Regions from separate parts of the Paenibacillus sabinae T27 genome, predicted to be linked through region 3. Evidence: riboswitches for the same ligand, from Rfam matches in the RefSeq annotation. Region 3 holds a riboswitch; each other region holds the start of a gene.

Region 1 (4,219 bases), 2.6 Mb from region 3:
TGGATAGGGCATTGGGACCGGTTCATGCCTGAAGCGCTGCGTCAACCGGCTGTCCATGACGCGCTGCTCGATTATTTGCCGGAGAAGCTGGAGCGGGAGCGTGATCCGGTGGGAGCCGTGGCGGCGATCCATAGCCGCATTGAACAAGCAGAGAAGGACCGCCGCCGGAGAGCAGGCATCCGCCCCGAAGCGCTGGCGCTCCAGAAGGAGCTGGCCGCCGCGGCCGACCGGTATTTGCTGGAGCGGCTGTCGATTGAAGATATTACGCAGGAGCAGCTGCTGGAGCTGTCATTTGTCCGCTACGCCCTCGATATGGGCGAATGGGACCCGCCGCTTGACCTGCACAGCAGGCGGAAGGCGAATGTACTGCGCACGGCGTACCGCTGGTTCGGGGAGGAGAACCCGGACGAGCATATTTTTGACGGCCTGTCTCCGCAGGAACTGGACGATGTGCAGCTTCTGGGACGACGCTGGATGAAAGAGAGCCCCGGAGCCGAGCCTTTTGCCCGCCTGCCGCTGGCCTTCTACCACAGCAGCGCCCGCGAGGGAGGGCCGCTCGAGTATGATGCGCTGCTGGAGCATGTCCGGAGGAAGGAGGAAGGCGGCAAGGAAGCGGTCTACCGTTTTCTGGCCTGGTCGCAGGACAATCCGCTGTTCACCATTTCCTCAAGGAAGCTCCAGCCGGGCTACCGGCGGGCGATTTTAAAGTATTTCGCCAGCCATGACCGTGAAGCGTTCAAGAGCCGCGAATTCCGAAAAACATATATGGCCCCGGCGGGACCCGCGCTGCAAAACGTATATGGAGAGGCCCGGGGGCAAGCGGCCTCGCCGCTGGCCAAGTGGGTGCGCCGCCGCCGGTTTCAGCTGATGATCTTCGGCGCGGCCGTTATCGTTCTGCTGGTTGCAGGCGCCCTTGCGGCCCGCCTATTGAAGGGCGGCGGAGACGAAGCGACTCCGGCCGCCTCGCCGCAGCCTTCGCCGACGCAGTCTGCGGCTGGCGCGGGCTATCTCGAAGCCGCCGCCTATCTTGAGCGCGGCGGGGGCGGAGGCTCGCTGCTGTTCGCCTTCGCCTCCCCGGACGCCTGCCGCGAGTTTAATCCGGCGGAGATTGAGGTGGATGCCGGTACCGGCCAGGCTGAAGTGTATAAAGTGGACAGCCTGGTCCATGACTGCGGGCTGCCGGGATCGGCAAGCCCTTCGAATGCCGGTGGAGCAGCGGGTTCCGCCGGCGCTGCCGGTTCGGGAGCGGCGGCCTCCGGTGGGGGAACAGCTGGAAACGCCGGCAGCGGCCAAGGCCAGGCGGACACGGTGTCCGCCGATGAGAGCAAGGCCGCCGGGGATTCGCTCTCGGCCTCGGCCGGCCCATCGGCAGCTACCGGCGGGACCGTTCCTGCAAGCTCGCCGTCGCCGCCTGGAGAGCCAGCCGCCGGGTCAAGCATTGCGGACTCCCCGGCACCGGGTTCATCCGGCGGGAGCGGAGGATCTTCCGCTGTCGCACCTAACCAGGTGAAGGTAACGCTCGTTTCCGCCCCTAAGCTGACGGCCGGCAGCACGGTGAAAGCCGAAGACTATACGCTGGTCCTTATGGAAGCTCCGCAGGCGGCTCCATCCCCTTCGGCAAGCGCGAGTTCTCCGGCGGAATAGCGGAGAATTTACGCGTTCAATTTCATGGCTTAATGGCTTTTCATGTATGGACAACCCTTGTGATAACCGATATGATAAAGATTGTCAAAATTTAATATAGTCTTAAAAAAGGTGCAGGCCGATTACAAGCCTGCTTAAAAGGGAAGCCGGTTGGAATCCGGCGCGGTCCCGCCACTGTATATGCGGAGCGCTCCTCTGAAACAAGCCACTGTTCAAGGCGAACGGGAAGGCCGGAGGGGAGGCGATGAGGCATAAGCCAGGAGACCTGCCTTTTTTCAGTCAAGGTTCAGTGTCCTTCGGGGGGTGAGGGCATCTGGCATTTACGCGCGGCCGATGCCGGGAGTGGCTTATACAGCATGGATTCCCGGCTCGTTTTTCCGAAAGACCGTCCCTCCGGGGCGGTCTTTTTTTATGGTTTCGGAAGACTCCCATAATACTCAAGAGAGAAAGAGGTTGAAGAATGAAGAGCAGGATTTCTTCCAGAATTCTGGCGCTGGGAATGGCATTATTGATGATTTTTTCCTTGCTGGGCGTGTCCTTTGCACCGGCGGGGCATGCGCTTGCCGAGGCAGCGGATTCCCAGGGGGCGGGGACTGCAGATACCGGAGCAGCAGCGGGTGCGGCCGTGGCCCAGTCGATCGGCGTAACCGATGCCGTGTATTCCGCGGCAGAGTCCATTTTGAAGCAGGGGGTAGTCTCGGAATGGCAGGCGATCGGCTTGGCTCAAGCCGGTTACAAAGTGCCGGATTCCTACACTGCCGCACTTAAACAAAAGGTAGAAAAGGAGAAAGGAGTCTTTTCCGCCGTTACCGACTATGCCAGATACGCTTTGGCGGCTAAAGCGGTCGGAGAAGATCCTGCAAATATTGCAGGTTATAATCTGATCGAGCCGATCTACAGCAGCAGCGGCATCACCGGACAAAGTCTAAACAACGCTGTCTATGGCTTGATCGCGCTGGATTCCGGCAGCTATACGGTGCCGTCCGATGCGAATTGGACCCGCGACAAGCTGGTTCAGCACATTCTTTCCAGTCAAAACGGTGACGGAGGCTTTGCCCTTACCGGCGGAGGTCTGAGCGAGCCCGACCTTACGGGAATGGCTCTGGTTGCCCTGGCCCCTTACAAGAGTGATCCGGCTGTTGCGACAGCCGGGCAAAGAGCGGTGCAGTGGCTGTCCGCTCAGCAGAATACGGCTCACGGAGGCTATGGAGAGAGCAGCGAGAGCGTCTCGCAGGCCATTATCGGCCTGACCGCGTACGGTATCAATCCGGCCGGCGCAGACTTCACCAAGAACGGCAGCAATCTGATCAGCCGTCTGATGAGCTTCCGTACGGCAGATGGGGCCTTTACCCACCTGTTGTCCGGCGGCGGCGACGCTTTTGCCACGGAGCAGGCACTGCAGGCGCTGACCGCCTACAACCTGTTCACGGCCGGCGGCGACAGCAATCTGTATAATTTTATCGCGAACCCTCCGGCGGCACACCCGCTTGTCCGGGTGTCCGTAGCGATCGAGGGGCCAACGGCATCCTTGGGCGAGGGCAGCGTGTACGGAAGCAGCGCACTGGATGCGCTGAACAAGCTGGCGGATACCAAAGGGATTGCGGTTGTCAGCAAAATGACCGCGTATGGCGCGTATATCAGCGAAATAGCTGGCGTCAAGGAGAAAAAGTATGGTGGCTATGACGGCTGGATGTACATCGTTCAGCGCGGCGGCCAGTGGGTCAGCGGTTATACCGCGATTAATGACTTTGCGCTTCAGGACGGAGACCGGCTCTATGTCTATTATGGAGACTACGGTGTCACACAGCTGGTGGATTCCGTAACGCTATCGCCGGTTACGCCGAAAGAAGGCAAAGCTCTTGAAGTAACGGTTCATAAAAAATCCTGGGACTTTAACGGAAATCCCATCATCGCGGCGGCTTCCGGAGTTACCGTCTCCATCGGCGGCAAAACAGCCGCTACGAACGATCAGGGAGTCGCCTCGTTCGGAACGGATCTGACGCCTGGAACGCAGGCGCTCCAAATTACCGGCTACCAGGACAATGCCGCGCCGACAGTCGTGCGTTACACCGGGACGGTTACGGTTCTGCCGAAGGAAGTGCCGGTGTCTTTGGCAGTAGAAGGACCACAGGGAACGATTATGGAAGGCTCCATAAACGGGTCAGTAGCGCTTGAGGCTCTTCAAAGACTGGCCGATGCGACTCATACCGCGCTCGATATCACGCAATCTTCATTTGGAAGCTTTATCAGCGGTATCGGCGGAATCACCGGCGACATGAACAACTGGTGGTCATTTGTCGTTCAACGCGGGGGCGAATGGATTTATCCGAGCGTCGGATTAGGCGACTTTGAGCTTCAGGCTTCGGATAAGGTGCTGGTCTATTATGGAGGCTACTCCACCCAGGTTGTCCACTCTGTGGAGCTGTCACCTTCGCAGCTGCAGCCGGGGCAGGCTTTTACGGTTAAAGTCAATCGGGTTCAATGGGTATGGAGTGAAAAAACCTTCAGCTCCGAACCTGATATTTCATTGGCTGCCGGTGTGAAAGTAAGCATCGGAGGACAGACGGCGATAACG
Region 2 (4,219 bases), 2.0 Mb from region 3:
ATTATTTTATTGCTGCATATTACACCCTTCCGTGATGATGCGCCGAAGTTCAGTAAATCGTCTTCATATTCGTTATGATCATAACTATCCCCACGCCGAAGATTACGAACTGTGGAATCGGCTTTCCACATGCGCGCAATTAGCAAATATCCCTCATAATTTAATGTATTATCGACTTCATGGGGGACAAGTGTCCAATACGCACCGAGCCATACAAGATGATTCGGCACGGAGAATCCGTCAGAGACAACTTTCTGGGCTGGGCATCCAATTATCGGATGAGGAATACGCACAATTGGTTAAATTGGCTGAGTTCCGGGTGAATGCTGAAAATTATGAGGAGTATCAAGCAGCAGTAGGTTTTGCTAATTGGCTAATTGAGCGAAATAGACAATCCCGTGTGTTCAACGAAGAACTTTTAACAATGGCTCTATCCAGATGTATATCGAGAGTTCCATACTAAAAAAACCGCTAGGCGAATGGTGTACCCCAAATCAATTGGAGTTTTGACCATACAGTGGAAGAGCTTCTCTCCAATAGCTAAAAAAAGGCGCAGTCCCGAAATCCCGGAACCTGCGCCATTCTTGTCTTTATAGGATGCTGGTGAAGGGAATTGAACCCCCGGCCTACGCATTACGAGTGCGTTGCTCTACCCCTGAGCTACACCAGCATGTTGTAAATTTTCCGTCACAACAGAAACTATTATACCTTGTTTGGCGAAAAAATCAACTCTTTTTCCGCCCCGGATTGGTAAGGATTCAGCTCCCTGCGAAAGAGAATGCCCTGACCCAACCTGTGGGGAGCGCAGGTCGGCGCTGCATACGTTCGATTGGAGCCAACCGGCGGGCGCCAGCCATTGGCCGCCTCCCTGCGGCACGGTGGGCCGCAGGGCCGCAATCATGCCGGGCCCTGGCGCCCCGCCCGCTCTTATTCTCCGTGCAGCTTCCGCTCTACCGACTCCAGCTTCTGCTTGCTGCTGGCCGCTTTGTCACGGCGGTCGTCGATTTTGAGCGCAGTGGACACGCGCTGGGCACCGGCCGCGAACGGCGTCTCGTGCAGAACCTCGACGGCCGCCAGAATGCGCGGCAGCGGGCCTTCAATAATGGTTCCCATAGATGTAAGCTCAAAGGTAATGCCCTCAACGCTCTCCAGTGCGCGCTGCATCCCGGCGACGTAGCTGCTGAGACTGGTGCTGCCGGTCCCGATCGGAATTACGGTAATTTCGGCGATAGCCATTTGAATAGCCTCCCTCTCCATACTGAACTTTTGGAAACATCCCTGCCATCTTTCCTATATTGTAGCAACTGGGGAGCCGGGCTACAAATCATTCTCTCTCATTCATCAGTGGCCGGAGAGCATGCGAGATTGGTTGAGGCAAAATCGAAGGCAAATCCGGACACTAACGAGCCCGGTATGCCCACCTTTTCCACCCCCTAAGCGGCAGGTTTGTGGATGAATTTGTGGATTACCTGTGGACCGTTTGTGGATGTTCTGTGGATATCAAAAAATCAAAAAATATGTTTACAGATACAATATATTGGGTTATCTTAAATAAATCACAACAAAATATAGTAGAATCAGGTGCTTGACTCTCTGACGGAGAGTTCGAGCTTAATAGGGAAGCGCGGTGCGAATCCGCTGCGGTCCCGCCACTGTAACCGGATGCCCCTCCTCAGGCGAGGACGAGGGCGGCATCTTCCGGCATAGGGCCACTGAGAGCGCAAGGCAGCTCTTCGGGAAGGCGCCGGAAGAACAGACGGAAGCCAGGAGACCTGCCTGTTTCTTAGAGACACCATTCATACCAGCGCCTGCGAGGAACAGGAGAGGTGTCCGCTATGTATTTTTAGATGACCGGGCTTTGTTCAATCGGGCCGGGCTTGCATAGTGGCATTTTCTGCGTTCTTTGGCGGGAAATGCCTTTTTGGAATGCAGGAAAGGTACCCGAAGGCAAGACAACCAAAGTTTAAGACAGGGACGTTACGGAGAGGAGAACTGCACAATGACGCTGCTGGAGAAACGGCAAACAAGCGGGCAAAGCGCAAACGAAGTTCTGTTGGAGGAAGTTATCGGTCTGGGGCGCGATATTATCGACAGCCGGGACATGGATCTGCTGAGGGAGAATGCCAATCTTAACGGGGAAAGCTTCTCCGGCAAGATGAGCAAATTCGGCAGCGAGTATTCCAAGTGGTATGCCCGCAGCTTTACGATGCCGCCACAGCTTGTGCAGGCGATCAAGGAAAACGTCGTCTACGTGCACGATCTGGACCAATACGCCATCGGAACGACGAACTGCATTTTCATCCCGTTTGACAAGCTGCTCCGGCAGGGCTTCAACACCGGCAACGGCAGCGTGCGGCCTCCGAACTCCATTATGACGGCTATGGCGCTTACGGCGATTATTTTTCAATCCCAGCAAAACGCTCAATACGGCGGCGTATCCGGAAGCAAGCTCGACCACGATCTCGCCCCTTATGTGGCCAAATCCTTCGCCAAGCAGTTCCGCAAGGGCCTGGATTATTTTGAAGAAGGACAAGCAAGCGAGGATCTCGGGGAAATCACCATGAGCCGGACCGATCTGAAGGAACGGTACCCGAAGGCCTTCCGCTACGCGCTGAAGGAGACCGAGAGCGAAACGCTCCAAGCCTCCGAGAGTCTTATACATAACCTGAACACGATGTCTTCCAGAGCGGGCGGACAAATTCCGTTTACCAGCATCAATTACGGCACCTGCACCTCGCCCGAGGGACAGCTTGTTATCGATTCCCTGCTGACGGCGACGATGAATGGACTGGGCAGCGGAGAAACGCCGGTGTTCCCGATTCAGATCTTCAAATGTAAAAAAGGCGTGAACCAGCAGCCGGGCGATCCTAACTACGAGCTGTTCCTGAAGGCTGCGGAATGCTCGGCGCGGCGGCTGTACCCGAATTTCGCGAATCTGGACGCCCCGCTGAATCTGGCGTACTACGACCCGGCGAACCCGGATACCGAATTCGCAACCATGGGCTGCCGCACCCGGGTGCTCGGCGACCGCTTCGGACGCAATTACTGCTCCGGCAAAGGCAATCTGTCATTCAATACGCTCAACCTTGTCCGGCTTGGCGTCCAGCACGGGATCGTTACGGGTCTGCGGCAAGCGGCGGATGAGGGAGGCTTCTATCATGATCTCGATCATTATATGGAAATTGCCCTGGAGGGTCTTCTTCACCGCTTCCGCATCCAGGCGGCGCAAAAGGCCAAAGCGTCCGACTTCATGATGCGCGAGGGCGTATGGGAAGGCGGGGAACTGCTGGAACCCGAGGAGCAAGTGAGTGAGCTGCTGAAGCACGGCAGCCTGTCCATCGGCTTCATCGGGATAGCCGAATGCATGAAGGCGATGTACGGCAAGCATCACGCCGAGGATGCCGAGGTGTACGACAAGGCGCTGGCCATCGTCCGGCATATGCGCGAGTTCTGCGACCGCAAAAGCGAAGAGCTCGACCTGAACATCACCCTGTTCGCCACTCCAGCGGAAGGGCTGTCCGGCAAATTCACCAAGATCGACCGCAAGGAGCTTGGCGAAATCGAAGGCGTTACCGACCGCGAGTATTATACGAACTCGTTCCACGTTCCGGTCTACTACCCGACGGGCGCGGCGAACAAGATCAAGCTCGAAGCCGCGTTCCACGAATACTGCAACGCCGGTGCGATCTCCTACGTCGAGCTGGATGGCAATGCGCGCAGCAATACGACGGCTTTTGTCCAAATCATCCGTTACGCCCTGGAGCAAAATATCAGCTATTTCAGCATCAACCATCCCGTGGACCGCTGCTCCGGCTGCGGCTATGAGGGCGTCATCGGCTCGAACTGCCCTTCCTGCGGCGCACATGAAGAGAAAGTGCATATCCGCCGCCTGCGCCGGGTCACAGGCTACCTGACCGGAGACTACCAGACCCGCTTCAACGCGGCCAAGCAGGCCGAGGTTAGGGACCGGGTCAAGCATCTATGAATATATGCGGCTACTACCCGGAATCCATTAACGAAGGCGAAGGGCTGCGGGCCGCCGTCTTCATCAGCGGCTGCCGCCACCGCTGCCCGGGCTGCTTCAATCCCGAAACCTGGAATTTCGGGTATGGCGAGCCCTTCACCCCTTCGCGGCGGCGGCAGATCATCGGCGACATGGCGGCCAATCCGCTGCTGAGCGGTCTGACGCTGGCGGGGGGCGATCCTTTTTTCTCCGCGG
Region 3 (4,219 bases):
TTTTTTCGGCTGAGGAAGTTTTTCTAAAATTTTAAGTATTTTTGTTGCAATCCGGGAATGTGCGGGTATCTAACCAATAAGAACTCTTATTTTCATACAGGGAGGTAAATGCTCATGGCCAAAGATGTGCTGTGCGAAGTGAACACCTGTAGCCACTGGGAAAATGAAAACAAGTGCAACGCCGATTCGATTTTCGTCGCTTTTAACAAGGTGAAGGAAGCGACCCGCGCCGAAGAAACGGATTGTCAGACATTTGAGAAGAAAACAGAGTAACAGGCTGCTCTCTGCTGTTCCTGTCTTTAGGATTTTAAAAAGCTATTGAAAAAGAAAACACCGGGAGACGATTCCCGGTGTTTTCCTGCTTTATTTTATCCCTTACTAGTTACGGCTGGACCGCCCGCGCCTTCTTTCTGGCATTGTCCGCGGCTGCTACCATATTTCGCAGCGATGCCTCTGTCTCGCTCCAGCCCCGCGTCTTCAGCCCGCAGTCCGGATTGATCCAGAACTGCTCCGGATGCAGCACCCGCAGCGCCCGCTCGATGCCGGTCTCCATTTCCTCTACGGACGGAACGCGCGGACTATGGATGTCATATACGCCAAGACCGATGCCCTTGTCATAATCCATTTGCTCAAAGCTCGCAATCAGCTCGCCATGGCTGCGCGACGTCTCGATGGAAATCACGTCCGCATCCATATCGGAGATGGAATCGATCATATCCCCAAATTCGCAATAGCACATATGCGTATGAATTTGCGTCGTATCGCGAACGAGGCTTGTGGAAATACGGAACGCTCTGACAGCCCATTCCAGATATTGCCTGCGATCCTGTTCCTTGAGCGGGAGTCCTTCGCGCACCGCCGGCTCGTCTACCTGGATCATTTCCACGCCGGCGCTTTCCAGGGCCAGTATCTCCTGCCGCAGCGCAAGCGCAATCTGATTGGCCACCTGCTCCCGGCTCAGATCGTCGCGGACGAACGACCAATTCAGAATCGTGACCGGACCGGTGAGCATACCCTTGACCGGAAGCTTCGTCAAAGATTGCGCATAGACGCTTTCCTTGACGGTCATCGGCTCGGTGAAAGCGACGTCGGCATAAATGACCGGCGGCTTGACGCAGCGGGAGCCATAGGACTGCACCCAGCCGTTCCGGGTGAACAGGAAGCCGTCCAGCTTCTCGCCGAAGAACTCCACCATATCGGTGCGTTCGAACTCGCCATGCACCAGAACGTCCAGACCGATCTTCTCTTGAAGCGTGATGGAGTCCGCGATCTGCCGGCGGATAAATTCATCATAGCGTTCCGGGCTCAGCTCGCCCTTGCGCCATTTCAGCCGCGCCTGCCGGACCTCCGGCGTCTGCGGAAAGCTCCCGATCGTCGTTGTCGGCAGCAGCGGCAGCCGCCACTTGTCCTGCTGGCGCTTGGCCCGCTCGGCGTAGACCGTGTTCCTCCGGTCCGTCAGCTCCTCCAGACCGCGTTCAAGCTCCGCCACATCCACGCGGTTTCGCTCCGGCAGCTTGCGGAAAGCATCCAGCGCTGCCTTCGCCCCGGCCCACTGCGCACCGGCCGCTTCCCTGCCTTCAAGTAGCGCCAGCTTCAGTAGCCCAAGCTCTGCCAGCTTCTCGTCGGCGAAGGCCAGCGCATTCCGCACCTCCGGCTTCAGCCGATCCTCGCCCTGCACCGTCACGGGCACATGCAGCAGGCTGCATGACGGCTGCAGAATCAGCTTGCCTTCCGGCACAAGCCGCTCCAGCCTTTCCGCCAGAGCCAGCTTCTCCTCCGGATCGCAGCGCCAAATGCCTCGCCCGTCAATCACACCGGCTCCCAGCGTCTTGTCCTCCGGCCAGCCCAGACGCTCGATTGCTTCGAGATTGGCTTCGCCGCCGTGCACAAAATCAAGACCAAGCCCCTGCACCGGCAGCTTCAGCAGGGCTTCAAGCGGCTGCACCGACTCAAAGTATGTCTGCAGCATGATGCGAAGACCCGGAACCGCGGCATGAAGGGCGCCGTAAATATGGCCCAGCAGTTCAATATCCTCTTCCTGAAGTCCGGTTACGACAGCCGGCTCGTCGATTTGGACCCATGCCGCGCCCTCCTGCTCCAGTTCCTGCAGCAGCTGGACATAGACCGGCAGGAACCGCTCCGCCACGCTGCGGATTTCCGAGAGGGCAAACCCTTTGGAAAGCTTCAGGAACGTATATAATCCGATGACGACAGGCTTGCCGTCAATGCCCGCCTGCGATTTGGCGAACCGGTATGCGGCCAGCGGTTTGTTCTCGGTCAGCACAGGCTGAATATCGCCGATCTCCGGCACAATATAATGATAGTTCGTATTGAACCATTTCGTCATTTCGCATGCCGCCGCCCGGGAATTCCCGCGGGCCATGGCAAAATACAGATCCAGCCCGTCAGGCCCGCCTTCATACCGATAGCGCGGAGGCACAATGCCGAACATGACCGCCGTATCCAGCACATGATCGTAATATGTGAAATCTCCAACGGGTATCAGGTCGATGCCTGCTTCCTGCTGCTTGCGCAGATTGCTGAGCTGAAACTGATCCATTTCCGTCCGAAGCTGCTCCTCATTGATCTTTCCCGCCCAGTAGGCTTCCAGCGCTTTTTTCCATTCCCGGTTGGCTCCGATTCTCGGATATCCGAGATTGCTTGTTATGGCATTCCTTGTCATCTCTTTCGTTCCTCCTCTATGTTCTGAACCTGCAAAATCCCACTAAAAAAGGCGTCCTTCACCCCGGAAGCGCAGGGGGAAAGACGCCTACGTATTTCATTACGTTTGCGATCTTACACCTCCCTATCTCCCGTAGGTACAGCAGTGCGTCGAAACAGGCAGGTCTCCTGGCTGAGGCGTCATCGTCGTCAGCGGCCTTCCCGTCAAGCCCGGGCTGACAGTGGCATAAATGCTGATAGACTCTTCCGTTACAGTGGCGGGACCGCGTCGGCTTTGCACCGAGCTTCCCTTTTAAGCCTCCGGCCTATTTCGGTCCGGTAAGCACCTGTTTCCGTTATTTAAGGTGAATGGTTGCTTGAATATTGAGTACACCATTTATGTTACGGCAAGACTTTGCGGCCCGCAATAGAAGATGGAGGCTCCAGTTATAGCAATACCTGATAACCGGTTAAAAGAAAATAATATAGACGATCGCGGCCAGTACGATTCGGTAGATGGCGAACGGCAGCAATTTGATCCGGTTGATCAGCTTCAGGAAGAACCGCATCGACAGCAGCGCGAACACGAAGGCGCTGATAAATCCGGCAATAAAGAACGGCAGCGCGTCCAGCGTAAAATACTGCCAGTTCTTGAGCAGAGAGATGAAGCTTGCGCCCGCCATGATCGGAACCGCCATAATAAAGGTGAAATCGGCAGCGGCGCGGTGGCTCATGCCCAGAAGGACGCCTCCCGAAATCGTCGAACCGGAACGCGAGAAGCCAGGCCACAGCGAGAAGCACTGAATCAGACCGACTGTAAGCGCCTGCCCGTATGTAATCTGATCAACGGTCTGCACCTTCACACGCTTTGGTGCGAACAAATCCGCGCAGATCATAAATATGGCACCAATCACAAGACCGATCAGCACGGTTGACGTCGAGAAGAGGTACTCATCAATGTAATCCTCGAACAGCATGCCGGCAACACCCGCAGGGAGCAGCCCCGCCAATACCTGTCCTAGCTTTAGACGGCCTGATCCGGGATTTGGGGACGGTTGGCCGTCCGGAACAGGCTCAAGCGCTCCCCGGCTGAAGCGTTTCAGTCCGAGCAGATCGATGAAACGATTTCGGAAGATCACGACGACCGCAAGGATCGAGCCGAGCTGAATGACGACTTTGAACGTATTGGCCGTGTATTTTCCGAGAAACTCCTGGGATTTCAGCCACATATCGTCGACAATAATCATGTGGCCGGTAGAGGACACCGGAGCAAATTCGGTCAGGCCTTCCACCAGACCCAGAATAACGGCTTTGAGAATTGCAAGTAGATCCAAGCTTTCGCCTCCTTAAAAAATGATTTAAAGTTTTATTATTAGTAGCTTAAACATTGCCCGCAGTTTCTGAAACTTGCAAGCCCCATTTCCAGTAAAGAATACCTAACGTCCGCATTTCACCTCATCCTTCAGACTTGAAGTACACTCGGGGAAATGTGCAATAATGAACATAAAGATCACATTATTACGGAAGTAACGTTGGGAGGATATTCATTGTTTGCACG

The links. A riboswitch is a leader RNA that binds a small molecule or an ion and turns the genes downstream of it on or off. The one in region 3 is predicted to bind cobalamin.
Region 1: it holds a riboswitch for cobalamin, as region 3 does, so the genes downstream of both, PSAB_RS24445 (S-layer homology domain-containing protein) here and metE (5-methyltetrahydropteroyltriglutamate--homocysteine S-methyltransferase) in region 3, are expected to answer to the same signal.
Region 2: it holds a riboswitch for cobalamin, as region 3 does, so the genes downstream of both, PSAB_RS01930 (anaerobic ribonucleoside triphosphate reductase) here and metE (5-methyltetrahydropteroyltriglutamate--homocysteine S-methyltransferase) in region 3, are expected to answer to the same signal.

The regions. Positions count from the first base shown of each region.
Region 1 is NZ_CP004078.1:1,038,389-1,042,607, forward strand. It holds gene PSAB_RS04655 (GAP1-N2 domain-containing protein) at 1-1,644, shown strand, start outside; cobalamin riboswitch at 1,737-1,931, shown strand; gene PSAB_RS24445 (S-layer homology domain-containing protein) at 2,105-4,219, shown strand, end outside.
Region 2 is NZ_CP004078.1:412,235-416,453, reverse strand. It holds gene PSAB_RS01945 (glycosyltransferase family 2 protein) at 1-463, shown strand, start outside; tRNA gene PSAB_RS01940 (tRNA-Thr) at 599-670, opposite strand; gene PSAB_RS01935 (MTH1187 family thiamine-binding protein) at 928-1,236, opposite strand; cobalamin riboswitch at 1,563-1,794, shown strand; gene PSAB_RS01930 (anaerobic ribonucleoside triphosphate reductase) at 2,000-3,985, shown strand; gene nrdG (anaerobic ribonucleoside-triphosphate reductase activating protein) at 3,982-4,219, shown strand, end outside.
Region 3 is NZ_CP004078.1:3,664,053-3,668,271, forward strand. It holds gene PSAB_RS25155 (DUF1540 domain-containing protein) at 115-273, shown strand; gene metE (5-methyltetrahydropteroyltriglutamate--homocysteine S-methyltransferase) at 383-2,683, opposite strand; cobalamin riboswitch at 2,824-3,027, opposite strand; gene PSAB_RS16920 (undecaprenyl-diphosphate phosphatase) at 3,132-3,995, opposite strand; gene PSAB_RS16925 (serine/threonine protein kinase) at 4,209-4,219, shown strand, end outside.